2 regions of the Ectopseudomonas khazarica genome follow, and region 1 is predicted to be linked to the other one. Evidence: predicted binding sites of a transcription regulator. Region 1 holds the regulator's gene; the other holds the start of a gene.
What was found. Region 1 encodes sigma-54, which starts transcription at its own class of promoters, with help from an activator protein. Its sites were predicted from a motif close to ANTGGCATNNANNTTGCTNT; they were not measured.
Positions count from the first base shown of each region.

Region 2: JLK41_RS02645 (sigma 54-interacting transcriptional regulator) is a predicted target of sigma-54. The motif match lies at 6,541-6,560, and genes of this name have one in related genera.

Region 1 covers NZ_CP068551.1:1,005,990-1,021,687, forward strand. The annotation lists gene fumC (class II fumarate hydratase FumC) at 1-5, shown strand, start outside; gene JLK41_RS04535 (tetratricopeptide repeat protein) at 35-472, shown strand; gene JLK41_RS04540 (superoxide dismutase) at 485-1,096, shown strand; gene JLK41_RS04545 (ZIP family metal transporter) at 1,111-2,010, shown strand; gene JLK41_RS04550 (HPr family phosphocarrier protein) at 2,043-2,315, opposite strand; gene rapZ (RNase adapter RapZ) at 2,330-3,187, opposite strand; gene ptsN (PTS IIA-like nitrogen regulatory protein PtsN) at 3,190-3,654, opposite strand; gene hpf (ribosome hibernation-promoting factor, HPF/YfiA family) at 3,667-3,975, opposite strand; gene JLK41_RS04570 (RNA polymerase factor sigma-54) at 4,074-5,567, opposite strand; gene lptB (LPS export ABC transporter ATP-binding protein) at 5,704-6,429, opposite strand; gene lptA (lipopolysaccharide transport periplasmic protein LptA) at 6,429-6,971, opposite strand; gene lptC (LPS export ABC transporter periplasmic protein LptC) at 6,958-7,524, opposite strand; gene JLK41_RS04590 (KdsC family phosphatase) at 7,532-8,053, opposite strand; gene JLK41_RS04595 (KpsF/GutQ family sugar-phosphate isomerase) at 8,053-9,027, opposite strand; gene JLK41_RS04600 (hypothetical protein) at 9,026-9,271, shown strand; gene JLK41_RS04605 (ATP-binding cassette domain-containing protein) at 9,268-10,077, shown strand; gene mlaE (lipid asymmetry maintenance ABC transporter permease subunit MlaE) at 10,077-10,874, shown strand; gene mlaD (outer membrane lipid asymmetry maintenance protein MlaD) at 10,874-11,344, shown strand; gene JLK41_RS04620 (MlaC/ttg2D family ABC transporter substrate-binding protein) at 11,359-11,991, shown strand; gene JLK41_RS04625 (STAS domain-containing protein) at 11,988-12,293, shown strand; gene JLK41_RS04630 (BolA family protein) at 12,417-12,656, shown strand; gene murA (UDP-N-acetylglucosamine 1-carboxyvinyltransferase) at 12,679-13,944, shown strand; gene hisG (ATP phosphoribosyltransferase) at 14,095-14,730, shown strand; gene hisD (histidinol dehydrogenase) at 14,868-15,698, shown strand, end outside.
Region 2 covers NZ_CP068551.1:561,513-577,210, reverse strand. The annotation lists gene JLK41_RS02685 (universal stress protein) at 1-179, shown strand, start outside; gene JLK41_RS02680 (ParA family protein) at 222-992, opposite strand; gene JLK41_RS02675 (hypothetical protein) at 1,138-1,569, shown strand; gene hemE (uroporphyrinogen decarboxylase) at 1,605-2,672, opposite strand; gene cynS (cyanase) at 2,777-3,217, opposite strand; gene JLK41_RS02660 (ABC transporter ATP-binding protein) at 3,210-4,118, opposite strand; gene ntrB (nitrate ABC transporter permease) at 4,123-4,959, opposite strand; gene JLK41_RS02650 (CmpA/NrtA family ABC transporter substrate-binding protein) at 4,959-6,326, opposite strand; gene JLK41_RS02645 (sigma 54-interacting transcriptional regulator) at 6,594-8,516, shown strand; gene JLK41_RS02640 (FAD-dependent oxidoreductase) at 8,501-9,919, opposite strand; gene gltB (glutamate synthase large subunit) at 10,038-14,486, opposite strand; gene JLK41_RS02630 (SPOR domain-containing protein) at 14,727-15,698, opposite strand, start outside.

The sequences.
Region 1 (15,698 bases):
TGTAAATCCACTGGCGAGCAGCCGGGAGGTAACCATGGAGCACTGGAAACACATCATCGAAGCGGGCAACCGCTGCTTTCGGGACGGCGACTGGGTGCAGGCCCGTGAACTCTATCTGCAAGCCCTGGCCGAGGCTCAGGTGCTGTTCGGGCGTTGGCACGAGCACAACATGGCAGTGGCCGCGTTCGTGATCTCGCACCACAACCTGGCCGATCTGCATCTGACGCTGGGCCAGCCGGAGGAGGCGGCGGAGAACCTCTGTGCCAGCCATGAGCGCCTGTTGCAGACCCTGAGCGACGCGCAGCAGCCCCAGGCGCTGCGGGATATCGCCATGCATCACAGCCGGCGTACCTACATCGAACTCTTGCAGTTCATCGCCGAGCACGGCGCATTCCCGCGTACCGACCGCTTGCTGGGGGCGCCGAGCAGGCGCCAGCAGCACCTGGCCTGCAATGGCCGTCACTGTCACTGAAGGATGACGTCAATGCCTTATCAGCTTCCGCCGCTCGCCTACGCCTACGATGCCCTGGAACCGCATATCGATGCGCAGACCATGGAGATTCACCACACCAAGCATCATCAGACCTATATCAACAACCTCAACGCGGCGCTGCAAGGTACGGCGTACGCCGAGCAGGACGTCGAGCACTTGCTGCGTCAGGTCAGCGAGCTGCCGCAGAGCCTGCAGGGCGCGGTGATCAATCAGGGGGGTGGCCACGCCAATCACAGCCTGTTCTGGCAGGTGATGTCACCCAGCGGAGGCGGCGTGCCCGAGGGGGAACTGGCGTTGGCGATCGATACCGAACTGGGTGGTTTCGCGGCATTCAAGGAGGCCTTCACGCAAGCGGCGCTGAGTCGTTTCGGCAGTGGCTGGGCCTGGCTCAGCGTGACGCCGCAGCGCAGGTTGCTGGTCGAGAGCAGCGCCAATCAGGACAGTCCGCTGATGCACGGCAACACGCCGATTCTCGGGCTGGACGTCTGGGAGCACGCCTACTACCTGCGTTACCAGAACCGCCGGCCGGAATACATTGGTGCCTTCTACAACGTCATCGACTGGGCGGAAGTGGCGAGTCGATTCCGACGGGCGTCGAGCTGAGGATGCGCCTGGTGATGCTGCGGCGAACCTTGCTGAGCCCCTCGGCAGCCGCCAACGGACGAGTACTGCGTTATCTGCTGGGTGGGGCCATCCTGTTCAGCGGTGCGTTGCTGCTGTTCATCCAGTCGACCGCACTGCTCGATCCGCACGCGCAGCCGCGCTTGATGGATGCCTTGCAGGGCGGGCTGTTGTGCGCTCTCGGCACGGCGTCAGGCGCGCTGCCGGTATTGTTCATGCGCGAGTTGTCCCAGCGCTGGCGTGACCGTCTGCTCGGCTTCGGTGCCGGTGTCATGCTTGCGGCGGCAGTGTTCTCTCTGTTGATACCGGCGCTGGACGTGGCGCGCACGCAAGGGTTCGGCCCCTGGTCGGCTGGCGCGCTGGGCAGTGCTGGCCTGTTGCTGGGCGCGGCTGGGTTGCTCGGTTTGGCGCGTTTGCTGGACACGCGGCAGTGCCTGCCGGATACCCAGGCCGGTCTGACGCCGGGCGTGCTGCTGTTCGTCATCGCCATCATGCTGCACAACGTGCCGGAAGGCATGGCTGTCGGTGTGGCTGTCGGGGCCGGACTGAGCGGCGCCGAGGGCCTGGTGATTGGTATCGCCCTGCAGGACGTGCCGGAGGGACTGATCGTCGCTCTGGTGCTGGCCAGTGCCGGTATGGGGCGGGGGAGGGCGGTGCTGATCGGCGCGGCGTCCGGGCTGGTCGAGCCGCTGTTCGCGGTGCTCTGCGCCTGGGTGGTGAGCCTGTCGCAGTTACTGTTGCCTTGGGGGTTGGCGCTGGCTGCGGGGGCCATGCTGGTCGCTGTGACTCACGAAGTCATTCCCGAGTCGCACGGCAACGGTTATCGCGGCGATGCCAGTCTGGCGCTGGCGATGGGCTTCTGCCTGATGATGGTGCTGGATACCGCCCTGGCCTAGAACTGAAGAGCCGGGTGCAACTGGTCGCGGCCTTACTCGCCTTCCTCGAAGTAGTTCTCGATCAGGCCGACCAGGGCTTCCATCGCTTGCAGCTCCTGTTCGCCTTCGGTCGACAGGTGCACATCGGTGCCCTTGCCGGCCGCGAGCATCATCACGGCCATGATGCTCTTGCCATCGACCAGGCTCTCCGGGCTTCTGCCAATGCGCACCTGGCAGGGGTAGGTCGTGGCCACGCCAACGAACTTGGCCGCAGCACGTGCGTGCAGGCCGAGCTTGTTGATGATGGTGATATCGCGTGCTGGCATCGCGGCGGGGCTCCTTAGCTGAGGTCGCGGTGACGCACCTGGACGTTCTTCAGTTTCTCTTTCAGTGCCTGGCTCAGGCGGCTGGCCAGGTAGACCGAACGGTGGTGACCGCCGGTGCAGCCGATGGCGACGGTCACGTAGGCCCGGTTGCTGGCGGCGAAGCGGGGCAGCCACTTGTCCAGATAGACGAGAATGTCCTGATACATTTCTTCCACTTCCGGTTGCGCCGCCAGGTAGTCGATCACGGGCTGGTCGAGGCCGGAGTAGTCGCGTAATTCGGGTTTCCAGTAGGGATTGGGCAGGCAGCGGGCGTCGAACACCAGGTCGGCGTCTACCGGCATGCCGCGCTTGAAGCCGAAGGACTCGACCAGAAATGCCGTGCCAGTTTGTGCCTGGCCCAGCAGGCGGAGCTTGAGGGCGTCGCGCAACTGGTACAGGTTCAGGCGTGTAGTGTCGATTTTCAGGTCGGCGCGATCGGTGATCGGAGCCAGCAACTGGCTTTCGTAGGCGATCGCCTCGGCCAGCGAGCGGTTGTCATTGGTCAGCGGGTGGCGCCGGCGGGTTTCCGAGAAGCGCTTGAGCAGGGTGTCGTCTTCGGCATCGAGATAGAGCACGTCGCAGCGAATGTTGCGCTGGCGCACTTCGTCGAGCAGTTCGGGAAAACGCTTGAGCTGGCTCAGCAGGTTACGTGCATCGATGGATACCGCGACCTGTGGCAGGAGCATGTCGCTGTGCGGCAGAAAGCGTTCCGCGAGATCAGGCAGGAGGCCGGCTGGCAGGTTGTCGATGCAATAGAAGCCGTTGTCCTCAAGGACATCGAGGGCGGTGCTCTTGCCCGAGCCCGAGCGACCGCTGACGATGATCAGGCGCATGCTTATTGACCGTTCTGAGTGTCCACGACCACTTGGTAAAGGTCTTCGCCGCTTGAGGCATGGCGCAGACGTTCACGTACGTCGCCGCGGTCGAGCATGCTGGCGATCTGGCGTAGCAGCTCGAGGTGAGCGTCGGTTGCGGCTTCCGGCACTAGCAGTACGAACAGCAAGTCGACCGGGGCGCCGTCGATGGCGTCGAAGTCCACTGCGGTGTCCAGATGCAGCACGGCGCTGATCGCTTCACTGCAGCCAGCCAGGCGACAGTGAGGAATGGCGATGCCGTTGCCGAAACCGGTCGAGCCGAGTTTCTCGCGGGCAATCAGGCTTTCGAAAATGTCCTGGGCATCCAGGTCGGGAAGATCGCGGGCGACCAGGTTGGCGATCTGTTCGAGCACGCGTTTCTTGCTGCCGCCCGGCACGTTCACCAGGGAACGGCCGGGGGTCAGGATGTTTTCAAGTCGGATCATGGATGGGGAATGTCAGCGGGCCGTGGCGCCTTGCAGGCGGTCGAGCTGCTTTTCCTTGTGCTTGATAAGTTGACGGTCAAGTTTGTCGGCCAACAGGTCGATGGCTGCGTACATGTCCTGATGTTCGGCGTTGGCGACCACTTCGCCGCCTGCAACGTGCAGAGTCGCCTCAATCTTCTGCTTGAGTTTCTCGACCTCCATGGTCACCTGAACGTTGGTGATCTTGTCGAAGTGGCGTTCCAGTCGGCCCAGTTTCTCGCCGATATAGTCACGCAGGGCGTCGGTCACATCCAGCTGATGTCCACTGATGTTGACTTGCATACCGCTTTCTCCTTGTTGCCTTGTGTAAGAGACGGGTCTCGTGCGACCCGCCACCGGAACACGTTGGCTTGGAGGCCCAGGCCTCCAATCGATCTGGCCTACATCAGTCGCTTGCGCTCACTGGAGGGCGCTATGCCGAGGGACTCGCGATACTTGGCGACCGTCCGACGGGCGACTTGGATGCCTTGTGCCTCCAGTAAACCAGCGATCTTGCTGTCACTCAACGGCTTTTTCGCGTTTTCTGCCGCGACCAGTTTCTTGATGATTGCGCGGATCGCGGTGGACGAGCATTCGCCCCCTTCGGAGGTGCTGACGTGGCTGGAGAAGAAGTATTTCAGCTCGTAAATGCCACGCGGGGTGTGCATGAACTTCTGCGTGGTCACGCGCGAGATGGTCGACTCGTGCATGCCGACCGCTTCGGCGATGTCGTGCAGGACCAGCGGTTTCATCGCCTCGTCGCCGTAGTCGAGGAAACCGCGCTGGTGCTCGACGATCTGCGTGGCCACCTTCATCAGCGTTTCGTTGCGGCTTTGCAGGCTCTTGATGAACCAGCGCGCTTCCTGCAACTGGTTGCGCATGAAGGTGTTGTCGGCGCTGGAGTCGGCTCGCTTGACGAAGCCCGCGTACTGCGCGTTGACGCGCAGGCGTGGCATGGCTTCCTGGTTGAGCTCCACCAGCCAGCGATCATTGTGCTTGCGCACGATCACGTCCGGTACCACGTATTCCGGCTCGCTGGATTCGATCTGCGAGCCGGGGCGCGGATTGAGGCGCTGGATCAGGTCGATGACCTGGCGCAGTTCGTCTTCCTTGAGCTTGGTGCGCCGCATCAGCTGGGCGTAGTCGCGGCTGCCGAGCACTTCGAGGAAGTCACTGACCACACGCTGCGTCTCGCTCAGCCATGGCGTGCCGGCAGGCAGCTGGCGCAGTTGCAGCAGCAGGCACTCGCGCAGGTCGCGCGCGCCAATGCCGGCCGGTTCGAACTGCTGGATGCGATGCAGGACGACCTCGACTTCGTCTTGCTCGATGTCGAGTTCAGGGTCGAAGGACTCGGTGACTTCTTCGAGGGTTTCTTCGAGGTAGCCGTCGTTGTTGATGCAGTCGATCAGGGTGGCGGCGATCAGGCGGTCCTTGTCGGACATGGGCGCCAGGTTCAGCTGCCAGAGCAGGTGGCTCTGCAGGCTCTCGCCGCTGGAGGTACGGGTGGTGAAGTCCCACTCGTCATCGTCGTTGCTCGGCAGGCTGCTGGCGCTGGTCTGGTAGACGTCTTCCCAGGCCGTGTCGACCGGCAGTTCATTGGGAATGCGCTCTGCCCACTCGCCTTCTTCCAGGCTGTCCACCGTCGGGGTGGATTCCTGGTAGCTGTCTTCCTTGCTGGGGGTGGGGGCGGCGCTTTCCGCGCCGTCGGCCATGGGGTCGCTGTTGTCGAAGTCGTCGCCGTCTTCCTGGCGCTCGAGCATGGGGTTGGATTCCAGTGCCTCCTGGATTTCCTGTTGCAGGTCCAGGGTCGACAGTTGGAGGAGGCGGATAGCCTGTTGCAGCTGCGGTGTCATCGTCAGCTGCTGGCCCATCTTGAGGACTAGCGATGGTTTCATTGCAGACCTTAATTTACTGGCGAGTTACGCCTTCCACATCAGGGCGCCGAAGCGCCGCCAGGAAGCAAATTATATGCCTGAATTTCTCGTTCTTGCCTAGGGGGTGCAATATTTCTGTAGCGAAATAGCCTGCGCCCTACAGGCGGAACTCGTGGCCCAGATACACCTCTTTCACCGTCTGGTTGGCGAGGATGGTCTCGGCGTTGCCTTCGGCGATCAGCTGGCCGTCGTTGACGATGTAGGCGGTCTCGCAGATGTCCAGGGTCTCGCGCACATTGTGATCGGTGATCAGGATGCCGATGCCCTTGGCCTTGAGGTGATGGATGATCTGCTTGATGTCACCTACCGAGATCGGGTCGACGCCGGCAAAGGGTTCGTCGAGCAGGATGAACTTCGGGTTGGTGGCCAGGGCTCGGGCGATCTCCACGCGACGCCGTTCGCCACCGGACAGGCTCATGCCCAGGCTGTCGGCGATGTGATGGATGTGGAATTCCTGCAGCAGGCTTTCCAGTTCGGCCTGACGTCCAGCGCGGTCGAGATCCTTGCGGGTCTCGAGGATAGCCATGATGTTGTCGGCTACCGAGAGCTTGCGGAAGATCGAGGCTTCCTGCGGCAGGTAGCCGATGCCGGCGCGAGCACGGCCGTGCATGGGTTGATGGCTGACGTCGACGTCGTCGATCAGCACGCGACCCTGATCGGCGCGTACCAGGCCGACGATCATGTAGAAACAGGTGGTCTTGCCGGCACCGTTGGGGCCCAGCAGGCCGACGATCTGCCCGCTTTCGATGCTCATGCTGACGTCGCGCACGACCTGGCGGCTCTTGTAGCTTTTCGCCAGATGTTGGGCTTTGAGAATGGCCATTACTGCTGTGCCTGATCCGCGGGTTTGTTCTTCGGTTGGATGACCATGTCGATGCGTGGGCGCGGCGTGCTGACATTGCTGCCAGTGGCGCGGCCTGCGTTGACGATCTGGCGGCGGGTGTCGTAGACGATCTTCTCGCCCTCGAAGGTATTGCCTTCCTGGATCACCTTGGCCTGATCGATCAGCACGATACGTTCGTTGCTGGCGAAGTACTGGATCGTCTTGCCGTAGGCCTTGACGATGTCCTTGTCCACATCCGGCTTCTGTTCGTAGTAGGCGAGGTTGCCCACCGAAGTGAACACGTCGATGTCACCGCTGGCGGTCTGGGTGATGGTGACGGTGTCGCCGGTGATCTTCAGGGTGCCCTGAGTGATGATCACATCGCCGCGATAGACTGCGACGCCCTGCTTGTCATCCAATTCGGCCGTGTCGGCCTGGATGCGGATCGGCTGGTCGCGATCCGATGGCAGAGCCCAGGCGGCCGCGCTTCCCAATGCGGCGCTGAGGCTGAGAATCAGGGGGAGGGTGTTAACGAACCTCATGCTGGCCTCTTACGTTGGACTGCAGGATCATCCTGCCGTCATTCAAGTACGCTTTCATTCCTTGTGCCGTGGTCACCCCATTGGCCGCGACGATTCTAACGGCTTGCTTGGTCTGCGCATATTCCTTGTCGGGAATTACGGTCATGCGGCTGCTGGTGATGATGGTCGGGCGGTTCTTGGCATCGGTGCGCGCGATGCGCACATCGTCGATCAGCTCCACCTCGGTGCCGCCGGGGGAGACCTCGGCGCGCTGGCTGGTGACCTTCCAGGGCAGTTCGGTGCCGCGGTAGAGGTCCAGTTTGGGGGTGTCGACCAGGGTGATGTCAGTGCTCTTGACGTGCTCGAGCTTCTCCGCGGTCATGCGGTAGTGCAGCTTGCCGTCATCCTGGTACTGCACGGTGCGTGCACCCAGTACGTAGAAGTCGATGGCGTCGTCGTTGCCGGCCTGCTGAGGTCGGTGTGGGGTTTCCGGGGCGATGTTCCAGTACCCGAGGGCGGCCACGACGGCTGCGATCAGGGCGAAAATCAGAGTGTTGAAGGCTTGACGCGGCATGCTTGGCTCACAGGTAGGCGGCTTGGGCCGCATCCAGCGTGCCCTGGGCACGCATGATCAGTTCGCAGAATTCCCGGGCGGCGCCTGCCCCGCCGCACGCCTGGGTCACGCCGTGGGCGTGCTGGCGCACGAAGCCGTCCGCGCTGGCCACGGCCATGCCCAGGCCGACGCGACGGATGACTGGCAGGTCCGGCAGGTCATCGCCCAGGTAGGCGACCTGCTCGTAGTCTAGGCCGAGTTCGGCGAGCAGGCCGTCGAGAACGACGAGCTTGTCTTCACGGCCCTGGAACAGGTGCTGGATGCCGAGGTTGTTGGCGCGGCGCTCGACCACCGGGGTCTTGCGCCCGCTGATGATGGCGGTGCGCACGCCCGAGCCGATGAGCATCTTGATGCCGTGGCCGTCGAGGGTGTTGAAGGTCTTGAACTCGCTGCCGTCTTCGAGGAAGTACAGGCGGCCGTCGGTGAGTACGCCATCGACGTCGAAGATCGCCAGCTTGACGGCGCGTGCTCGCTGCAGCAGGTCGTTCATCACATCACCCCCGCGCGCAGCAGGTCGTGCATGTTCAATGCGCCGACCGGGTTGTCCTGGTCGTCGACGACGACCAGAGCATTGATCTTGTGGTCTTCCATGATCTTCAGGGCCTCTGCCGCGAGCATCTCTGCGCGGGCGGTCTTTCCATGCGGGGTCATCACCTCATCGATCAGCGCCTGGCGCACGTCGATGCCCTTGTCCAGCGTGCGACGCAGGTCGCCATCGGTGAAGATGCCAGCCAGGCGGCCGTCGTTCTCCAGTACCACGGTCATGCCCAGGCCTTTCTGGGTCATTTCCAGCAGTGCGTCACGCAGGCTGGTGCCGCGTTGCACGCAGGGCAGTGCGTCGCCCTTGTGCATGACGTTCTCCACTTTCAGCAGCAGGCGGCGGCCAAGTGCGCCGCCCGGGTGGGAGAAGGCGAAGTCTTCGGCGGTGAAGCCGCGAGCTTCCAGCAGGGCGATGGCCAGGGCGTCGCCGAGTACCAGGCTGGCGGTGGTCGAGGACGTCGGTGCCAGGTTCAGCGGGCAGGCTTCCTGCGAGACGCTGGCATCGAGATTGACCTCGGCGGCCTGGGCCAGCGGCGAGTTCGGGTTGCCGGTCATGCTGATCAGGCGAATGCCGAGACGCTTGATCAGCGGCAGCAGCGTGACGATCTCCGCCGTGGAGCCGGAGTTGGACAGGGCCAGGACGATGTCATCGCGGGTAATCATGCCCATGTCGCCGTGGCTGGCCTCGGCCGGATGGACGAAGAACGCCGTGGTGCCGGTGCTGGCCAGGGTGGCGGCGATCTTGTTGCCGATGTGCCCGGACTTGCCCATGCCGACCACGACCACGCGGCCCTTGCAGTCCAGGATCAGCTCGCAGGCCTTGACGAAATCTGCGTCGATACGAGGCAAAAGTTCCTGTACTGCTTCGATCTCGAGGCGAATGGTGCGCTGCGCGGAGTCAATCAGGTCGCGGGTCTGGTTCATGCTGAACGAAGCTTCGGGCGAAAAAGACGAGGATTATAAACGGAAAAGCTTGCAGCGCTCACCTTTGCTGAGTGTGCTTAGTATCGAAGCTGTCGCAAGTCTGAACGCTGGCGCGCGCCGCTATTGGGCGGCAACTCCAGCAAATGCTATAGTCCGCGGCCATTTCGGCCATCTTGCAGGTGTGTCCCATCGGGTGAGAGATGGCGTCTGCCAGGAAGGCCAGTTTTTCAAGGAGTTCAGATGAGCGCCGAGCACGAGTATGCGATCGAGTTGCAGGGCGTCAGCTTCAAGCGTGGCGCGCGGTCGATCTTCGACACGGTCGATATCCGCATACCGCGCGGCAAGGTCACCGGCATCATGGGGCCGTCCGGTTGCGGCAAGACCACGCTGCTGCGGCTGATCGCCGCCGAGTTGCGTCCGTCCGCCGGTGATGTCCGCGTCGCGGGCGTCAGTCTGCCGAAGCTGTCGCGCGATGAGCTGTTCGACATGCGCAAGCAGATGGGCGTGCTGTTCCAGAGTGGCGCGCTGTTCACCGACCTCGATGTCTTCGAGAACGTCGCCTTTCCGTTGCGCGTGCACACCAAGCTGCCCGAAGAGATGATCCGCGACATCGTGCTGATGAAGCTGCAGGCCGTCGGCCTGCGTGGCGCGCTGGAGCTGATGCCGGACGAGCTGTCCGGCGGCATGAAGCGCCGTGTGGCCCTGGCGCGTGCCATTGCGCTGGACCCGCAGATACTGCTGTACGACGAGCCCTTCGTCGGCCAGGACCCCATCGCCATGGGCGTGCTGGTGCGCCTGATCCGCCTGCTCAATGACGCGCTGGGAATCACCAGCGTGGTGGTCTCTCACGACCTTGCGGAAACCGCCAGCATTGCCGACTACCTCTATGTCGTCGGTGATGCGCAGGTGCTGGGACACGGCACTCCGGCCGAGCTGATGGAGTCGGATAACCCGCGTATCCGGCAGTTCATGAAAGGCACGCCGGATGGTCCGGTACCCTTTCATTATCCGGCGCCGGATTACCGCGAAGATCTGTTGGGGAGAGGTTGATGCGCAGAATTTCACCGCTCGAACGGCTGCGTCTGTTCGGTCGTGCGGGTATCGATGTGGTGGCGACGCTGGGGCGCTCGATGCTGTTCCTGGTGGGCGCATTGTTCGGCCGCAACCGCGCCGGCAAGCCGATGCAACTGCTGATCAAGCAGCTGTTCGCCGTCGGCGTGATGTCGCTGGCGATCATCGTCGTCTCCGGCGTCTTCATCGGCATGGTGCTGGCGCTGCAGGGCTACAACATCCTGGTCAGCTATGGCTCCGAGCAGGCCGTGGGGCAGATGGTCGCCCTGACCCTGTTGCGTGAGCTTGGCCCGGTGGTGACTGCGCTGCTGTTCGCCGGACGTGCCGGTTCGGCGCTGACCGCCGAGATCGGCAACATGAAATCCACCGAGCAGTTGTCCAGCCTGGAAATGATCGGTGTCGATCCGCTCAAGTACATCGTCGCCCCGCGCCTCTGGGCCGGTTTCATCTCCATGCCGCTGCTGGCGATGATCTTCAGTGTCGTCGGCATCTGGGGCGGGGCCATGGTCGCCGTCGACTGGCTGGGAGTCTACGAGGGCTCGTTCTGGTCCAACATGCAGAACAGCGTTTCCTTCTATGACGATGTGCTCAACGGCGTGATCAAGAGCATCGTCTTCGCCTTCGTGGTGACCTGGATCGCCGTGTTCCAGGGATATGACTGCGAGCCCACGTCCGAGGGGATCAGTCGCGCCACTACCCGTACCGTTGTCTATGCCTCGCTGGCCGTGCTGGGGCTGGATTTCATTCTGACCGCTTTGATGTTTGGAGATTTCTGATGCAAAACCGCACGCTGGAGATTGGTGTCGGTCTGTTCCTGATGGCAGGTGTGCTGGCCCTGCTGCTGCTGGCCCTGCGCGTCAGCGGCCTGAGCGTCGGATCGGCGGGTGACACCTACAAGGTCTATGCCTATTTCGACAACATTGCCGGCCTGACCGTGCGCGCCAAGGTGACCATGGCCGGTGTCAGTATCGGCAAGGTGACGGCCATCGACCTGGATCGTGACAGCTACATGGGGCGGGTGACCCTGGAACTCGACGGTAACGTCGACAATCTACCCGAGGACTCCACTGCGTCGATTCTGACCGCTGGGCTGCTCGGCGAGAAATACATCGGCATCAGCGTGGGTGGTGAGGAGGCGGTGCTCAAAGACGGCAGCACCATCCACGACACCCAGTCGTCGCTGGTGCTGGAAGACCTGATTGGCAAATTCCTGCTCAATTCGGTCAATAAAGACGAAGCCAATTGATGAGGGCTCCCAAGATGTTCAAGACCGCACGTAACCTGTTGCTGACCCTGCTCGCGGCCATGCCTCTGCTGGCACTGGCGGCGCCGAGCGCTCACGAGGTGGTGCAGCAGACCACCGATACGCTGCTGGCGGACCTCAAGGCCAACAAGGACGAGTACCGTCGTGATCCGGCGGCTTTCTATCAGTCGCTCAACGACATTCTCGGCCCTGTGGTGGATGTCGACGGCATCTCGCGTGGCGTGATGACCGTGCGCTATTCGCGTCAGGCCTCGCCCGAGCAGATGAGCCGCTTCCAGGAGAACTTCAAGCGCAGCCTGATGCAGTTCTACGGCAACGCCCTGCTCGAGTACGACAATCAGGACATCCGTGTGCTGCCGGCCACCGGCAAGCAGGACGCCGAGCGCACCTCGATCGGCATGGAAATCCGTGACGGCAAGGGCGTGGTCTATCCGCTGTCCTACACCATGGTGTCCATGGATGGTGTGTGGAAGCTGCGCAACGTCGTGATCAACGGCATCAACGTCGGCAAGCTGTTCCGCGACCAGTTCGCCCAGTCGATGCAGAACAATCGCAACGACCTGGACAAGGTCATCGACACCTGGGCCGATACCGTGGCCAGGGCGCGTGAGGCGCGAGGCAATTCGTGAGCCAGGCGACCATCATCGAGCGGGCGCCCGGTAAGCTGCAGCTGGCCGGCGTGCTCGACTATCGCACCGGCCCCGGCTTGCGCGAGCAGGGTGCGCGCCTGATCACCAGCTGCAGCGTCAAGCGCCTGTCGCTGGACTGTGCGGCGGTGGAGAAGTCCAGCAGCGTCGGCCTGTCGCTGCTGCTGGCGTTCACTCGCGATGCGCGCGAGTCCGGGCATGAACTGTCGATCAGCGGCCTGCCCGAGGACATGCGGCAGATCGCCCAGGTCAGCGGGTTGCTGGAGTTGCTGCCACTGGCGTAACCGAGAACCGCCTCTCGACGTTCCGTCAGCGGTGCGGCGGGCGGGGTTCGCAGGCGGGAGGCTTTTTTGTATGATGGCCGACCCGCGGGCTCAGGTGCCCGAATGCGTCAGTCGAGGTCGAGCATGCAGGCTGCAGAAGTAAAAAGCCTCCTAGAGGAAAAACTCCCGAATACCCAGGTGGAAGTCGAAGGCGAAGGCTGCAACTTCCAGCTGAACCTGATCAGCGACGATCTGGCCGCTCTCAGCCCGGTCAAGCGTCAGCAGCAGATCTATGCCCACCTCAACGCCTGGATCGCCGATGGCAGCATCCACGCCGTGACCATGAAATTTTTCAGCCAGGCCGATTGGGCCGCGCGTTCCTGAGCCTGCGGGCGACGAGATTCCTATGGACAAACTGATCATTACCGGCGGCGCTCGCCTCGATGGCGAAATCCGTATTTCCGGTGCGAAGAACTCTGCGCTGCCGATCCTGGCCGCGACCCTGCTGGGCGATGCGCCGGTCACCATCTGCAACCTGCCGCACCTGCACGACATCACCACCATGATCGAACTGTTCGGTCGCATGGGCATCGAGCCGGTGATCGACGAAAAGCTCTCCGTCGAAGTCGACGCGCGCAGCATCAAGACGCTGGTCGCCCCCTACGAGCTGGTCAAGACCATGCGTGCCTCGATCCTCGTGCTCGGTCCGATGGTCGCCCGTTTCGGTGAAGCCGAAGTTGCCCTGCCTGGCGGTTGCGCCATCGGCTCGCGTCCGGTTGACCTGCACATCCGCGGGCTCGAGGCCATGGGCGCGAAGATCGACGTGGAAGGCGGCTACATCAAGGCCAAGGCGCCGGAAGGCGGCCTGCGTGGCGCGCACTTCTTCTTCGATGTGGTCAGCGTGACCGGCACCGAGAACATCATGATGGCGGCGACCCTGGCCAAGGGCCGCAGCGTGCTGGAAAACGCCGCCCGCGAGCCGGAAGTGGTCGACCTGGCCAACTGCCTGATCGCCATGGGGGCGAAGATTCAGGGTGCGGGTACCGATACCATCGTCATCGACGGTGTCGAGCGTCTCAACGGCGCGCGTTTCAATGTCATGCCCGACCGTATCGAAACCGGTACCTACCTGGTCGCTGCTGCCGTTACCGGCGGCCGCGTCAAGGTCAAGGATGCCGATCCGTCGACCCTGGAAGCCGTGCTGGCCAAGCTGCAGGAAGCGGGTGCCGAGATCACCACCGGCCCGGACTGGATCGAGCTGGACATGAAGGGCAAGCGTCCCAAGGCCGTGAACCTGCGGACCGCGCCTTACCCGGCGTTCCCCACCGACATGCAGGCGCAGTTCATCGCCCTCAACGCGGTGGCCGAAGGCACCGGCACCATCGTCGAGACCGTGTTCGAAAACCGCTTCATGCACGTCTACGAGATGCTGCGCATGGGCGCCAACATCCTGGTCGAGGGCAACACCGCCATCGTCACGGGTGTCGACAAGCTCAAGGGTGCCCCGGTCATGGCGACCGACCTGCGTGCTTCTGCCAGTTTGGTGCTGGCTGCGCTGGTGGCCGATGGCGATACGCTGATCGACCGCATCTACCACATTGACCGTGGCTACGAGTGCATCGAAGAGAAGCTGCAACTGCTGGGTGCCAAGATTCGCCGCGTGCCGGGCTGAGACGCCGCTGGCAACTCGCTGTGCGCCGGCCCTGCTGCGTTGTGACGGGCCTGCAGCCAGCGGCGTTGTGATCAGGTGCCTCCGCGTGCCGCCATTGTCGTAGGGCCGCTTCCCGTCGGAGCGGCCGCTTCCGATCAAGGAAACCGTTTCATGCTGACCATCGCCCTGTCCAAAGGCCGCATTCTCGATGACACCCTGCCACTGCTGGCGGCAGCGGGCATCGAGCCGACCGAGAATCCGGACAAGAGTCGCAAGCTGATCATCCCCACCACTCAGGATGACGTGCGTCTGCTGATCGTGCGCGCCACCGACGTGCCAACCTATGTCGAGCACGGCGCCGCCGATCTCGGCGTGGCCGGCAAGGACGTGCTGATGGAGTACGGTGGCCAGGGTATCTACGAGCCGCTGGACCTGCAGATAGCCAAGTGCAAGCTGATGACCGCCGGCAAGGTCGGTGCGCCGGAGCCCAAGGGGCGCCTGCGCGTCGCCACCAAGTTCGTCAACGTCGCCAAGCGCTACTATGCCGAGCAGGGTCGCCAGGTCGACATCATCAAGCTCTACGGCTCGATGGAGCTGGCGCCGCTGGTGGGGTTGGCGGACAAGATCATCGACGTGGTCGATACCGGTAACACCCTGCGTGCCAACGGTCTGGAACCGCAGGAGCTGATCGCGACGATCAGTTCGCGACTGATCGTCAACAAGGCGTCGATGAAGATGCAGCACGCCCGCATCCAGGCGCTGATCGAAACCCTGCGTGGTGCCGTCGAAGCACGACACCAAGGCTGATCAATGGCACGCCTGCCCTAGCGGCAGGGTGCTTTACCAGCCTATCCGTGTCATAGCCATTTTTCTCGGGTGCCCGCACGGTGGGCTTGCTACATTACGGGCGCCCGAGAAAACGCCAATCAGATGAGGCTTTCGCTATGACCGCTCCCGTTGCCATCCGCCGACTCAATGCTGCCGATCCGGACTTCGCGGCTCATCTGGACCATCTGCTCGCCTGGGAAAGCGTCTCCGACGATGGCGTCAATCAGCGCGTGCTGGAAATCATCAAGGCCGTGCGCGAGCGGGGCGACGCCGCTCTGGTCGAGTACACCCAGCGCTTCGATGCTCTGGAAGTGGCCTCGATGGCCGATCTGATCCTGCCGCGCGCGCGTCTGGAACAGGCGCTGGAACGCATCACCGCCGAGCAGCGTGCGGCCCTGGAGGTCGCCGCCGAGCGCGTGCGCAGCTACCACGAGAAGCAGAAGCAGGACTCCTGGCGTTACAGCGAGGCCGACGGCACCGTGCTCGGGCAGAAGGTCACTCCGCTGGACCGCGCCGGCCTGTACGTGCCGGGCGGCAAGGCCTCCTATCCGTCGTCGGTGCTGATGAACGCCATTCCGGCCAAGGTCGCCGGCGTGCCGGAAGTGGTCATGGTGGTGCCGACCCCGCGTGGCGAGATCAACGAACTGGTGCTGGCCGCCGCCGCCCTGGCCGGTGTCGACCGCGTGTTCACCATCGGTGGCGCGCAGGCCGTCGCTGCCCTGGCCTATGGCACCGAGAGCGTGCCACCGGTGGACAAGATCGTCGGCCCCGGCAACATCTACGTGGCCACCGCCAAGCGCCATGTGTTCGGCAAGGTCGGTATCGACATGATCGCCGGGCCGTCCGAGATTCTCGTGGTCTGCGACGGCGCGACCGATCCGGACTGGATCGCCATGGACCTGTTCTCCCAGGCCGAGCACGACGAAGATGCCCAGTCGATCCTGGTC
Region 2 (15,698 bases), 440 kb from region 1:
GCCACGAGGTGCTGCAGGGCGGCATCCTGCGCAGCCTGCAGGAGCAGATCAAGAGTCGCCGCGGCGAGCTGCTGGTCCTCGGCAGCCACGGCCGCAGCGCCTTCTCCCAGGCGCTGCTCGGCAGCCTGGCCCAGCACTTCCTGCACAGGGCACCGTGCGACGTGTTCGTGGTGCGCTGATGAACAAAAGGCGCCCGAGGGCGCCTTCTCTTTGCCGGATGATCAGGCCTGGTTGAGCAGGTCGTGCAGCTCGACGAACTGCTGAGTCAGCTTGTGCCGTGCATCCAGATGGATCAGCGGCGTGCACACCTGGTGCGACTCGCGCATCTTCACCGAGCTCATCAGGTTGACCGGCAGCACCGGCAGCCCCTCGGCAAGCAGCTCGTCCAGCAGTTGCTGCGGCAGCGAGGCGCGCGGCTGGAACTGATTGACCACGATGCCCTCCACCTCCAGCGCCTCGTTGTGATCCTCGCGCAGCTCTTCGATCTCGGCCAGCAGGCCGTACAGCGCATTACGCGAGAAGCTGTCGCAGTCGAAGGGGATCAGCACCCGGTCAGCCGCGATCAGTGCGGAGACCGTGTAGAAGTTCAGCGCAGGCGGCGTATCCAGGTAGATGTGGTCGTAATCCTCGGCCAGCTCGTCGAGCAGTTTGCGCAGCTTGTTGATCTTGTGCTTCTGCTCCAGCTTGGGCTGCAGCTCCGCCAGTTCCGCCGTCGCGGTGACCACATGGAGGTTGTCGAAGGGGGTTTCGTAGATGTCCACCTTGCCTTTCTTGGAGAACGGCCCGGACGCCAGGGTCTGCTTGAAGAAGTCGGCAATGCCAACGGGGATTTCCTCACCGGTCAGCCCGGTCAGGTAGTGGGTCGAGTTGGCCTGGGCGTCGAGGTCGATCAGCAACGTCCGATAACCCTGCGCGGCACTCACCGCAGCGAGATTGCACGCGATGCTGGACTTGCCCACGCCCCCTTTCTGGTTGAACACCACACGTCGCATCGTTGCTCTCCCTGAATGCTCTGGACTCCAGAGCTTATGCAAACCTCATGACAATCACGACAATAATGGCCAAATGACATCAATCGTGATAGTTTCCGCGCGCGCCAGCGGCGCATCAGGACAACATGCACAACAAGGAAATGCAATGCAGTACCTGCGTACACTTTTGATTGGCGGCCTTCTGGCCATCACCACCGGCTGTGCCAACGGGCTCAACTCCGTACAGAAAGCCGAGCTCGACGCATATGAAAGCCGTGGCATGGCCATCCGGGACAAGAGCCCCGGCGCGGCTGCCGCACTCGGCCTGCTCCCCGGTGGTGGTTCGTTCTATGGGCGCGAATATGGCTATGGCGTCGTCAACCTGCTGCTCTGGCCGCTGTCCATCCTCTGGGATCCGGTCAGTGGCTACGACGCAGCACGTGCGATCAACTACAACGTGACCAAGGCCCATGTCGCCAAACTGCACGAGCGAGAGCTGCAGGAACTGGACGATCAGCTGGGCAGCGGGCAAATGGACATTGCTCGGTACACACTGGAAAAGCGCAAGGTCGACAGCAAGTACCGCGCAGGTTTCTAAGAAAAAGCCCGGCAATGCCGGGCTTTTTCATGGTGCTACTGGTGATACTGCGCCGACAGCTCGTGCACGGCCTCGAAGAAGGCGCCGGCATGGGCCGGGTCGACTTCCGGGGTGATGCCGTGGCCGAGGTTGAACACGTGGCCGCTACCGGCGCCGTAGGCCGCCAGGATGCGCGCCACTTCGGCGCGGATCGCCTCGGGCTTGGCGTAGAGCACCGCCGGGTCCATGTTGCCCTGCAGTGCAACCTTGGCGCCGACGCGGGCGCGGGCGCTGCCGATGTCGCAGGTCCAGTCCAGGCCCAGGGCTTCGGCGCCGCTGTCGGCCATCGACTCGAGCCACAACCCGCCGCCCTTGGTGAACAGAATCACCGGGACCTGGCGATCTTCATGCTCGCGGATCAGGCCAGCGACGATCTTCTTCATGTAGGCCAGGGAGAACTCCTGATAGGCCGCTGCCGACAGCGCGCCGCCCCAGGAGTCGAAAATCTGCACCGCCTGCGCCCCCGCCAGGATCTGCCCGTTCAGGTAGGCAGTGACCGACTGCGCCAGCTTGTCCAGCAGCGCATGCATGGCCTGCGGGTTGTCGTAGAGCATGGCCTTGGTCTTGCGGAAATCCTTGCTCGAGCCGCCTTCGACCATGTAGGTCGCCAGCGTCCACGGGCTGCCGGAGAAGCCGATCAGCGGCACCCGACCACCGAGTTCGCGGCGGATGGTGCGCACAGCGTCCATCACGTAGCCAAGGTCCTTCTCCGCGTCGGTGACCGGCAGCGCCTCGATGTCGGCCAGGTTGCTGACCACCTTCTTGAAACGCGGACCTTCGCCGGTCTCGAAGTACAGGCCCTGCCCCATCGCATCGGGGATGGTGAGGATGTCGGAGAACAGGATCGCCGCGTCCAGCTGCGGATAGCGATCCAGCGGCTGGATGGTGACCTCGCAGGCCAGCTCCGGGTTCTTCATCAGGCTCACGAAGTCGCCGGCCTTGGCCCGGGTCGCGCGGTATTCCGGCAGATAGCGGCCGGCCTGGCGCATCATCCAGATCGGCGTGACATCCACAGGTTGCTTGAGCAGGGCGCGCAGGAAACGGTCGTTCTTCAGGGCGGTCATGGCAGAGTCCTGGAAAAAAAGTGCGGGCATTTTCGCAGAGCGCAAAACAAAAGGCACGGCGGGTGCCGTGCCTTTCGTCCATCGCGACCATATGCCGCGCCGTTTCACCAGGCCTTGTAGGGCAGGAACTTGCCGTTGAGCACGATCTGCACGCGGTCACCCTTGGGATCGGCGACACGGGAAATGTCCATGCTGAAGTCGATGGCGCTCATGATGCCGTCGCCGAACTCCTCATGGATCAGTTCCTTGATGGTCTCACCGTAGACGTTGATCATCTCGTAGAAGCGATAGATCAGCGGGTCGGTGGGAATGGCCTTGTCCCAATGCTTGTGCGGAAAGGCCTGCAGCGCCGCCGAGACCTCCTCGGGCAGCTCCAGCATCTCGCACAGGGCGTCGGCCTGTGCCTTGGGCATGCTGTTCATGCCCAGGCACGCCGAGGTGGCCCACACCGGCGACATGCCGATACCCTGGCCAAGGGCTGCCCAGTCGAGACCGAGGCGCTCCCTGGCGGCGTTGATGGTGCTGCGCATCTGTTGTTTATCCATGGTGAAACTCCTTAACAGGGGTCAGAGGTACGACCCTGGTAGCAGCGGCTGGCTCCTCCAGGGCGGGGTTGATCTCAGGCGGGAAGCCCTGCTCGTCGGCCAGGGTGCAGCCGCGCAATGCGTGCGAGCGGTTCACCAGGAAGTCCACGAGGTGATTGCGAATGCGGTAGTACGCCGGGTGGTGGATCACCTGGTCGCGCTGCCGTGGGCGTGGCAAGTCGATGCGTACCGACTCGGCGATGCGTGCCTGCGGGCCGTTGGTCATCAGCAGGATGCGGTCGGAGAGCAGGATCGCCTCGTCGACATCGTGGGTGATCATGAACACCGTCTGCCGGGTGGCACTCCAGATCTTGATCAGCTCGTCCTGGATCACCCCCCGGGTCAGGGCATCCAGCGCGCCGAACGGCTCGTCGAGCAGGAGCAGTTGCGGCTGGGTGGCGAAGGCGCGGGCGATACTCACGCGCTGACGCATGCCGCCGGACAACTGCGCCGGCTTGCGCGCCTCGGAGCCGCCCAGGCCGACCATCTCCAGGTACTTGCGACTGTGCGCGCGGCGTTGCTCCCTGGACCACTCAGGGAAGCGTGCACGCACGCCGAACTCGACGTTCTCCAGCGCACTGAGCCAGGGCAGCAGGCTGTAGTTCTGGAACACCACGCCGCGCTCCAGGCTCGGCCCGGCGACTTCCTTGCCGGCCATTTCCAGGGTGCCTTCGCTGAAGCTGTCGAGCCCGGCCAGGGCGTTGAGAATGGTCGACTTGCCGCAGCCGGAGTGGCCGATGATGCAGACGAACTCACCCTGTTCGAGGCCGAAGCTGACATCCTCGAACACCGTCAGCGGCTCCGTGCCGGGTTGCGCGAAGCGCTTGGCCAGGCACCGCGCATCGAGAAAATAACGGGACATGGCATCACTCCTGATAGCTGACGAGACGGGCGACGCTGCCCAGCAGAAGATCGAGCAGCATGCCCACCACGCCGATCATCAGGATCGAGAAGATCACGCTGGACAGGTCCAGGTTGTTCCACTCGTTCCACACGTAGTAGCCGATGCCGGTGCCGCCGACGAGCATCTCGGCGGCGACGATCACCAGCCAGGCGATACCCACGGAGATACGCATGCCGGTGAGGATGGTCGGCATCGCGGCGGGCAGGATGACGCTGAACGCCGTGCGCAAGGGGCCGAGTTCATGGGTACGGGCGACGTTGATCCAGTCGCGGCGCACGCCGGCGACGCCGAACGCGGTGTTGAGCAGCATCGGCCATACCGAGCAGATGAAGATCACGAAGATCGCCGAGGTCTGCGAATCCTTGATCACGAACAGCGCCAGCGGCATCCAGGCCAGCGGCGAGATCGGTCGCAGGACCTGGATGAAGGGGTTGAGCGCGCGGTACATCAGTGGCGACATGCCGATGACGAAACCGAGCGGAATCGCCACCAGCGCCGCCAGCAGATAGCCGCTCAGCACCCGATAGAGCGAGTGCCCCAGCTGGATACCTATGCCCTTGTCGTTCGGCCCGTTGTCGCAGAACGGCTGGCTCAGCTCGGCGTAGGCATGCGCCAGCACCACCGAAGGCGGTGGCACGCTGGCGCGCTGCTCGGCCTCGCCCATGAGCAGCGCGTACTCGTCGTCGGCCGCCACCTCGGCGCTGGGCGGCACCCGGCACAACGCCTCCCAGATACCCAGCAGCAGCACCAGCAGCAGGACCGAAATGATCGCCGAGCGCAGTGGCAATGAAGCCTTCATCATGACCTCCGCAGGGCGAAGCTGGACAGGTAGCCCTCCGGGTCGGCCGGATCGAACGGCTTGCCCATCACGCTGAAGGACTTGTAGGCGTCGCCCGGCACCGGCAGGCCGAGGTCTTGCATGACCTTGCCGGCGTCGGCGGCGAGGAACACCCGCTCGGCGATGGTGCGGTAGTCCACGTCGCCTTCCAGGTAGCCCCAGCGCTTCATCTGAGTGAGGATCCACACCGCCATCGACTGCCAGGGGAACGGATCGAAATCGATCCGCTCGGGCTCGTCGTGAATCTTGCCCAGACCATCGGCAAAGCGCCCGCTGAGCACCTGCTGCACCACCGCCACCGGCTGGTTGAGGTAGTTCTTGGTGGAGATCGCCTCGGCCACTGCCTTGCGGTTCTCCGCCCTGGACGAATACTGCGTGGCATCGACCAGCGCATGCAGCAGGGCGCCGTAGGTGTTGGGGTTGTCGCTGGCGAACTGCTGGCTGCAGGCGAAGGCGCAGCACGGGTGGCCCGGCCACAGGTCCTTGGTCAGCAGGTGGATGAAGCCGACCTTCTCCCACACCGCGCGCTGGTTGAACGGGTCCGGCGAGAGAAAGCCATCGAGATTGCCGGCGCGCAGGTTGGCAACCATCTCCGGTGGCGGCACGACGCGAATCTGAATGTCGCGATCCGGGTCCAGGCCATGCTCGGCGACGTAATAGCGCAGCAGGAAGTTGTGCATCGAATACTCGAACGGCACGCCGAAACGCATGCCCTTCCACAGCTTCGGATCACGCTTGTCCTGGTGCTGCATGCCCAGCACGATGGCCTGGCCGTTGACGTTCTCCAGCGCCGGCATGACGAACGGCGTCTGCGTCGAGCCCAGGCCCAGGCTGATGGCCAGGGGCATAGGCGAGAGCATGTGCGAGGCGTCGTATTCTCCGGCCAGCGACTTGTCGCGCGCCACCGCCCAACCAGCGGTCTTGACCGTTTCCACCTCCAGCCCGTACTTGGCATAGAAGCCCATGGGGTCGGCCATGATGATCGGCGTGGCGCAAGTGATGGGCACGAAGCCGATCTTCAGCTTCTTCTTCTCCAGGGGCCCGAGGCTGTCCTTGACCGCCGCCTTGACAGCATCGAGGGGAATCATGCTGCCGAGGATCGCCGCCGCCACACCGCCGCCGATCATGCCCATGAAACTGCGCCGGGAAAATTCGTTGTGGCCGAACACGCCACGGACGATGGCACTTTCCACGGCGCGGTCGAGCATCTGCTCGCTGCTCTCCGGCAAGGCCGCCGCGCTCGGGGCGCAACGCTGACACTCGCAGCCGGCAGCATGGGCCAGCTCACTATCGGGGCTGAACGGATCGTCCAGGCTGTTGACGCTCATCGTGACTACTCCTGCTGTCGCGTGCCCCAAACTGGTGAGGCTGACGCTGAGTGGAATGACCGCTCTCGGCCGGTTCGACTCAGGCACTGCAGGAGCTGTACCACTTCATGAAACAGCGTAAGCTACTGATAAATAAACGTTTTATCTAATAACGAGAACAACGGAATATCGTAATCAACGAGATATCGTCAGCAGCAGAAACGACAAGTCGTCAAATGGCACGCTGCTTGATTGCACCTCGAGCAGACAACCGCCTCGGAACACGCCATGCCTGACTCGACGACCGCCAGCCACCTGCTGGTGCAGCACATGCACAGCGCCAGCCTGCTCATCGACCCGGCCGCCGACCGTATCCTGCAGGCCAACCCGGCCTGCTGCGAGCTGCTCGGCTGGCCCATGCACGCCTTGCTGGCACAACGCGCCAGCCGTCTCTGGGCGCACGATCTGGGCGCCCTGGTGACCTTCACCGAGGAGGTCCAGGCACGCGGCCATGCCTGGCGCGACAGCCTTGGCCTGCTGGGTCAGGACGGTGAGCGCCGGGAAGTGGAAATCAGCGGCAGCCACCTGCAGCACGATGGCGTTGCGCTGCTCGGCCTGCTGATTCAGGAGCGCCGTCGCCTCGACGCACTGCGCGGGCTGGCCGAGGCCGAGCGTTATCAGCGCCGTGGCCTGCTGGAATGGCAGGGGGTGGAACGCATCTTTCGCCAGTTCGAGCGACAGAACCAGCTGATCCTCGGAGCCGCCGGCGAAGGCATCTACGGCGTCAATCGCAACGGCGAGACCACCTTCGTCAACCCGGCGGCCGAACGCATTCTCGGCTGGCGCGCCGAGGACCTGATCGGGCACAGCATCCATCAGCTGATCCATCACCACCACCCCGATGGCAGCGCCTACGATGGCCATACCTGCCCCATCTATGCCGCGTTCAACGATGGCGAGGTGCACCAGGTGGCGGACGAGGTGTTCTGGAACAAGGACGGCAAGCCCATCCCGGTGGAGTACACCAGCACGCCGCTGCGTGACGACGGTGAGCTGGTCGGCGCCGTGGTGGTGTTTCGCGACATCAGCGAACGCCTGGAAACCGAGCGCCGCCTGCGCCAGGCACTCAGCGAGGTGCAGCAGCTCAAGCAGCGCCTGGAGCTGGAGAACGCCTACCTGCAGGAGGAGATTCGCGGCGAGTATGCACAACACGACCTGGTGGGGCGCAGCGCGGCCATGCAGCAGGTCATCCACCAGATCGAACTGGTCGCCCCGACCGGCGCCAACGTGCTGATCAGCGGCGAGTCGGGTACCGGCAAGGAGCTGATCGCCCGCGCCATTCACGACAACAGCGGGCGCAGCCGCCGGCCGCTGATCCGGGTCAATTGCGCCGCGGTACCGCGCGAGCTGTTCGAGAGCGAGTTCTTCGGCCATATCCGTGGCGCGTTCACCGGCGCGCTGAACGACCGGGTCGGCCGCTTCGAACTGGCCGATGGCGGCACGCTGTTTCTCGACGAGGTCGGCGAGATTCCGCTGGAACTGCAGAGCAAACTGCTGCGCGTGCTGCAGGAGCAGCAGCTGGAGCGGGTCGGCGATACCCGCACACGCCAGGTGGACGTACGGGTGATCGCCGCCACCAACCGCGACCTGCGCCAGGAGGTGCGCGCAGGACGCTTTCGTGAAGACCTGTATTTCCGCCTCAACGTCTTCCCCATCGAGTCGGCACCGCTGCGCCAGCGAACGGACGACATCGCGCTGCTCGCCCAGCACTTCCTCGGCCGCGTCTGCCGCCAGTTGAACCGACCCGAACCGAGCCTGCGCCTGGCCGATATCCAGCGCCTGCAGGCCTACTCCTGGCCCGGTAACATCCGCGAACTGGAAAACCTGATCGAACGCGCGGTGATCATCTCACCCGGCACACGCCTGCGACTGGACCTGCCCAGCGACGCACCGGTGGAGCCGCTGACGCCAATAGCGAGGGAGCAGGAAGCACGCATCCTCACTCAAGGCGAACAGCGCAGACAGATGCGTGACAACCTGATCGCCGCGCTCAGTGCCTGTGCGGGCAGGATATCGGGTAAGGAGGGGGCGGCGCGGTTGCTGGAGCTCAAGCCCACCACCCTGCGCTCGCGCCTGGAGAGTTTCGCCATCGACCCGCGCGACTACCGACCGCAGCCGCGCAGATCTCGGGCGAATCAGACGCCGAGGTAGTCGAGGATACCTTCGGCGGCGTTGCGGCCTTCGAAGATCGCGGTCACCACCAGGTCCGAACCGCGCACCATGTCGCCACCGGCGAAGATCTTCGGGTTGCTGGTCTGGTGCTTGAACTGACCCTGCTCGGGCGCCACGACGCGGCCCTGGCTGTCGGTCTGGATCTCGAACTGCTCGAACCAGGGGGCCGGGCTCGGACGGAAACCGAAGGCGATCAGCACGGCCTCTGCCGGGATGACTTCCTCGGAACCCGGAATCGGCTCGGGGCTGCGGCGACCACGGGCATCCGGCTCGCCGAGACGGGTCTCGACCACCTTGATGCCTTCCACCTTGCCCTCACCGACGATGGCGATGGGTTGGCGGTTGAAGAGGAACTTCACGCCCTCTTCCTTGGCGTTCTTCACTTCCTTGCGCGAGCCCGGCATGTTCTCTTCGTCACGCCGATAGGCGCAGGTCACCGCCTTGGCGCCCTGACGGATCGAGGTGCGGTTGCAGTCCATCGCGGTGTCGCCACCGCCGAGCACCACGACGCGCTTGCCCTTCATGTCGATGAAGTCTTCCGGCGATTTCTCGAAGCCCAGGTTGCGGTTGACGTTGGCTATGAGGAAATCCAGTGCGTCGTAGACGCCCGGCAGGTCCTCGCCCGGGAAACCACCCTTCATGTAGGTGTAGGTGCCCATGCCCATGAACACGGCATCGTACTCATCCAGCAGTTGCTGCATGGTCACGTCCTTGCCGATCTCGGTGTTCAGACGGAACTCGATGCCCATGCCGCTGAAGACTTCGCGGCGGCGGCTGAGTACGGTCTTCTCCAGCTTGAACTCGGGAATGCCGAAGGTCAGCAGGCCACCGATCTCCGGGTTCTTGTCGAACACCACCGGGGTCACGCCATTACGCACCAGCACGTCGGCACAACCCAGACCGGCCGGGCCGGCACCGATCACGGCAACGCGCTTGCCGGTCGGCTTGACCTTGGACATGTCCGGACGCCAGCCCATGGCGAAGGCGGTGTCGGTGATGTACTTCTCCACCGAACCGATGGTCACCGCGCCGAAACCGTCGTTGAGGGTACAGGCGCCCTCGCACAGACGGTCCTGCGGGCACACCCGACCGCAGACTTCCGGCAGGGTGTTGGTCTGGTGGCTCAGTTCGGCCGCCGCGAGGATGTTGCCCTCCGATACCAGCTTGAGCCAGTTCGGAATGAAGTTGTGCACCGGGCACTTCCACTCGCAATACGGGTTGCCGCAGCCCAGGCAGCGATGCGCCTGGTCGGAGGCCTGCGCCGGCTTGAAGTTGTCGTAGATCTCGACGAATTCCTTCTTGCGCTGACGCAGCAGTTTCTTCTTCGGGTCTTTGCGCCCGACTTCGATGAACTGGAAGTCGTTGTTCAGACGTTCAGTCATTGCATTACCTCATAACAGCAGCGGCAAGCTTCAAGCTGCAAGCTGCAAGACGATCACGTTGGATCGGCAAGCCCGGAGCTGCTTCTGACTTGCAGCGTGGGGCTTGCCGCTTGCGGCTTTATTGCGGGTTGGCACGGGTGCTGGACAGCAGCGACTTCAGGCTGGCCGCTTTCGGCTTGACCAACCAGAACTTGCGCAGGTAGTCGTCCAGGTTCTCCAGCAGGTTATGGCCCCACTCACTGCCGGTTTCCGCGACGTACTCGGCCAATACGCTTTCCAGGTGGCTGCGATAAGCCTCCATCGCCTCGTTGTTGATGCGCTGGATTTCCACCAGCTCATGGTTGACGCGGTCGTAGAAGCCGTTGTCCAGGTCGAGCACGTAGGCGAAGCCGCCGGTCATGCCCGAACCGAAGTTGTAGCCGGTCTTGCCCAGCACGCAGACGAAGCCGCCGGTCATGTATTCGCAGCAATGGTCGCCGGTGCCTTCCACCACGGCATGAGCGCCGGAGTTACGCACAGCGAAACGCTCGCCGGCGGTGCCGGTGGCGAACAGTTTGCCGCCGGTGGCGCCGTACAGGCAGGTATTGCCAATGATGGCGCTGTCCTCGGTGGCGAACGGGCTGCCAGCAGGCGGGGTGATGACGATCTTGCCGCCCGTCATGCCCTTGCCCACGTAGTCGTTGGCGTCGCCTTCCAGGCACAGGTTCAGGCCGCCGGCGTTCCATACGCCGAAGCTCTGACCGGCAGTGCCCTTGAAGCGGAAGGTGATCGGTGCGCCGTTCATGCCCTGGTTGCCGTGGGCACGGGCGATCTCGCCGGACACACGGGCACCGATGGAACGGTCGCAGTTGCCGATCTTCAGCTCGTACTCGCCGCCCGTCTTGCCGACGATGGCGTCCTTGGCCAGTTCGACCATCTTCTCGGCCAGCAGGCCCTCGTCGAACGGCGGGTTCTTCGGCACCTGGCAGTACTGCGGCTTGTCGGCCGGGATATGCGCACTGGCGAGCAGCGGCGACAGATCCAGGTTGCCCTGCTTGGCAGTCTCGCCCGGCAGCACCTCGAGCAGATCGGTACGCCCGATCAGGTCCTCGAGGCGGCTGACGCCGAGCTTGGCCAGCCACTCGCGGGTTTCCTCGGCGACGTAGGTGAAGAAATTCATCACCATCTCGACGGTACCGATGAAGTGGTCCTTGCGCAGCTTGTCGTTCTGCGTGGCCACGCCGGTGGCGCAGTTGTTCAGGTGGCAGATGCGCAGGTACTTGCAGCCCAGGGCGACCATCGGCGCGGTACCGAAGCCGAAGCTCTCGGCACCGAGGATGGCGGCCTTGATCACGTCCAGGCCGGTCTTCAGACCACCATCGGTCTGCACCCGCACCTTGCCGCGCAGGTCGTTGCCGCGCAGGGTCTGGTGGGTCTCGGCCAGGCCCAGCTCCCACGGCGCACCGGCATAACGGATGGAGGTCAGCGGCGAAGCGCCGGTGCCACCGTCATAGCCGGAAATGGTGATCAGGTCGGCGTAGGCCTTGGCCACGCCGGCGGCGATGGTGCCCACCCCGGCTTCGGCCACCAGCTTGACCGAGACCAGCGCCTGCGGGTTGACCTGCTTGAGGTCATAGATCAGCTGCGCCAGGTCTTCGATCGAGTAGATGTCGTGGTGCGGCGGCGGCGAGATCAGGGTCACGCCCGGCACGGCATAGCGCAGCTTGGCGATCAGGCCGTTGACCTTGCCACCCGGCAGCTGGCCACCCTCACCGGGCTTGGCGCCCTGGGCCACCTTGATCTGCAGCACTTCGGCGTTGACCAGGTATTCCGGGGTCACGCCAAAGCGGCCGGTGGCCACCTGCTTGATCTTCGAACTCTTGACGGTGCCGTAGCGCGCCGGGTCCTCACCACCCTCACCGGAGTTGGAGCGGCCACCCAGGCGGTTCATCGCTTCGGCCAGTGCCTCGTGCGCCTCGGGCGACAGGGCGCCCAGGGAGATACCGGCGGCATCGAAGCGTTTGAAGATCGACTCCAGCGGCTCGACCGCATCGAGGGCAATCGGTGTGGCGGATTCCTTGACCTTGAGCAGGTCGCGGATCATCGAGGCCGGACGGGTATCGACCAGCGCCGAGTATTCCTTGTACTTCTCGTAGTTGCCCTGCTGCACGGCGTCCTGCAGCGTACGCACGACGTCCGGGTTGTAGGCGTGGTATTCGCCACCGTAGACGAACTTGAGCAGACCGCCCTGCTGGATCGCCTTGCGGTTGTTCCAGGCTTCGAAGGAGAGCAGCTTCTGCTCGCTTTCGATGTCGACGAAACGCGCGCCCTGGATGCGGCTGGCGACGCCACGGAAGCACAGCCCGGTGACTTCATCGGCCAGGCCGACCGCTTCGAACAGCTGCGCGCCACGGTAGGACGCCACGGTGGAGATACCCATCTTCGACAGGATCTTCAGCAGACCCTTGGAGATGCCCTTGCGGTAGTGCTTGAACACTTCGTACAGGTCGCCCAGCACTTCGCCGGTGCGGATCAGGTCACCCAGCACTTCGTAGGCGAGGAACGGATACACCGCCGACGCACCGAAGCCCAGCAGCACCGCGTAGTGGTGCGGATCACGTGCCGTGGCGGTTTCCACCAGGATGTTGCAGTCGCAACGCAGACCTTTCTCGGTCAGGCGATGGTGCACGGCACCGGTGACCAGCGCCGCGTGCGCCGGCAGCTTGCCCGGGGCAATGTGACGGTCCGTCAGTACCAGCAGCACCTTGCCGGCGCGCACGGCTTCCTCGGCCTGGTCGGCCATGTTGCGCACGGCCGCTTCCAGTCCCAGCGCCTCGTCGTAGTTCATGTCGATGACATGACGATCGAAGCCGGGGCGATCCAGATTCATCAGCGCGCGCCACTTGGCCGGCGAGATCACCGGGCTGCTGAGGATCACGCGGGTGGCGTGCTCGGGCGACTCGCTGAAGATGTTGCGCTCGGCGCCCAGGCAGATCTCCAGGGACATGACGATCGCTTCACGCAGCGGGTCGATCGGCGGGTTGGTGACCTGGGCGAACTGCTGACGGAAGTAGTCGTAAGGCGAACGCACGCGCTGGCTGAGCACCGCCATCGGGGTGTCGTCGCCCATGGAGCCGACCGCCTCCTGGCCCTGTTCGCCGAGCGGACGCAGCACCTGGTCACGCTCCTCGAAGGTGACCTGGAACATCTTCATGTACTGCTTGAGCTGATCCGGGTCATAGAAGGCCGAACCATGGTCGCGGTCTTCCAGGGTCGCCTTGATGCGCTGGGCATGCTTGCGCAGCCACAGCTTGTAGGGGTGACGCGACTTCAGGCGGCTGTCGATGGACTCGGTGTCCAGCACCTGGCCGGTCTCGGTGTCGACCGCGAGGATCTGCCCCGGACCGACACGGCCCTTGGCGATGACGTCCTCGGGCTGGTAGTCCCAGACACCGATTTCCGAGGCCAGGGTGATGTAGCCGTTCTTGGTGGTTACCCAGCGCGCCGGGCGCAGACCGTTACGGTCGAGCAGGCACACGGCATGGCGACCGTCGGTCAGGACCACGCCGGCGGGGCCGTCCCACGGTTCCATGTGCATGGAGTTGTACTCGTAGAACGCACGCAGGTCGGCGTCCATGGTCTCGACGTTCTGCCAGGCCGGCGGAATGATCATGCGCAGGCCACGGAACAGGTCGATGCCGCCGGTGACCATCAGCTCGAGCATGTTGTCCATGCTCGAGGAGTCGGAGCCGACGCGGTTGACCAGCGGGCCGAGCTCGTCCAGGTCGGGGATCAGTTCGTTGGCGAACTTGGTGCGACGCGCCTGCGCCCAGTTGCGGTTGCCGGTGATGGTGTTGATCTCGCCGTTGTGGGCGAGATAGCGGAAGGGCTGCGCCAGCGGCCACTTCGGCAGGGTGTTGGTGGAGAAGCGCTGGTGGAAGACCGCGATGGCGGTCTGCAGGCGCTCGTCACCCAGGTCCGGGTAGAACTGCTGCAGGTCCGCCGGCATCATCAGGCCTTTGTAGATGATGGTCTTGTGCGAGAAGCTGCAGATGTAGTGATCGCTGTCGTCGGCATTGGCCACCGAGGAGCGACGGCGCGCGCTGAACAGCTTGATGGCGAATTCCTGGTCGCTCAGACCCTCGCCACCGATGAACACCTGCTCGATCTGCGGCAGGCGCTCCAGCGCCAGCTGGCCGAGTACGCTGGTATCGACCGGCACCTTGCGCCAGCCGACCAGTTGCAGGCCGGCCGCGAGGATTTCGCGGTTCATGTTCTCGCGCGCGGCCTCGGCCTTGGCCGCATCCTGATTGAGGAACACCATGCCGACGGCATATTGCGCGGGCAGATCGACGCCGAAATGCTCCTGGGCCATCGCACGCAGGAACTGATCAGGCTTCTGGATCAGCAGGCCACAACCATCACCGGTCTTGCCGTCGGCGTTGATACCGCCGCGGTGAGTCATGCAGGTGAGGGCCTCAATAGCGGTCTTGAGCAGGTGATGACTAGCCTCACCTTGCATGTGGGCGATCAAGCCGAAGCCGCAGTTATCCTTGAACTCATCAGGACGGTACAAACCTGCTTTCATAGGGGAAACTCTCACCAGGCTGCCTAGACCTCAGGCAAATTACTTTCTAATTCAATTGCTTAAACCCGAAAAGCAGGCACGCGCCAGCTTTGCGTAGGCAAAAGGGAGGTCATTGTACATATCCACCCATGGCGTCACAAATTTTCGTGACGAGGGGGTGAAAATTAATGTCGCAAAAACGAAGGATGGGACCGCGAGGTCGTGCTAAAGACCAGGCGGTCACCTTGGAGGCGGGGGAGCTTAGCGGCTCATTTCCTGCTGGATGCTGCCCAGGGTGCGCGGCCAGGGTTTACCCGCCTGCAGCTTGGCAGGCAGGGTTTTCACGGCAGCCTGGGCAGCGTCACGAGTGGCGAAGCTACCATAGGTCAGCACGTACAGAGGCTGGCCTTGGTGGATTTTCTTGAAGTAGCGGTACTCGCTGCCACCCTCGCGCGCCAGCGCCTGGATATTCGACTCCGAACGCGAACCCACCACCTGCAATGCATAGCGCGATGCAGGCTGCTGGGCATACCAGCTACCCGCAGCACTGGCCGCAGCCACAGGCTTGGCAGGCTCTGGTTTGGCCGGCGCAGGCTTGGCTGCCGGCGCAGGAGCAGGAGCAGGAGCAGCCGGCTTGGATGCGACGGGCTCAGGCTGCTTCGCAGGTGCAGGTGCAGGTGCAGGTGCAGGTGCAGGTGCAGGTGCAGGTGCAGCGGGGATTGCAGCGGTTGGCGCCGTTACGGTCGAGGGGACAGTGGCAGCAGGCGGCTCGAAAGTGTCCAGCTCCTCACCCGCGGCCTCGGCCAGAGGCTGACGAATGACGGCCTGCGACTCGCCGATCAGAGGCAACGGCAGCGGCTGGCTTGCACCGGCGAACTCGATGGCCGGCGCGCGCTCTTCCGTCGTTGCCAGCGGCGCTGGCGCCTCAACCTCTACAGCAGGCGAGGCCGGCTGCAGCGGCAATGACGCATTGCTGGCAACGGGCGCCGAGGAAGCGCTGTCACGCCCCTGCATGAACCAGGCAGCGGCGACACCGACAACAACCACCGCCAGGGCGAGCAGGTGCTTCTTCGGCAAAGCAAAGCCACCCCCTGCGCCACGCTCGGCGGAACGCTGCGCGAGCATCTGCTCGACCAGCAGCTCGCGGGCCTCCTGATTGATCGCTCCCGGCCAACCTTGCGCCCGCGCATGGATATCCTCGACCTGATCGTCGCTGAGCAGGTCGATCCCCTG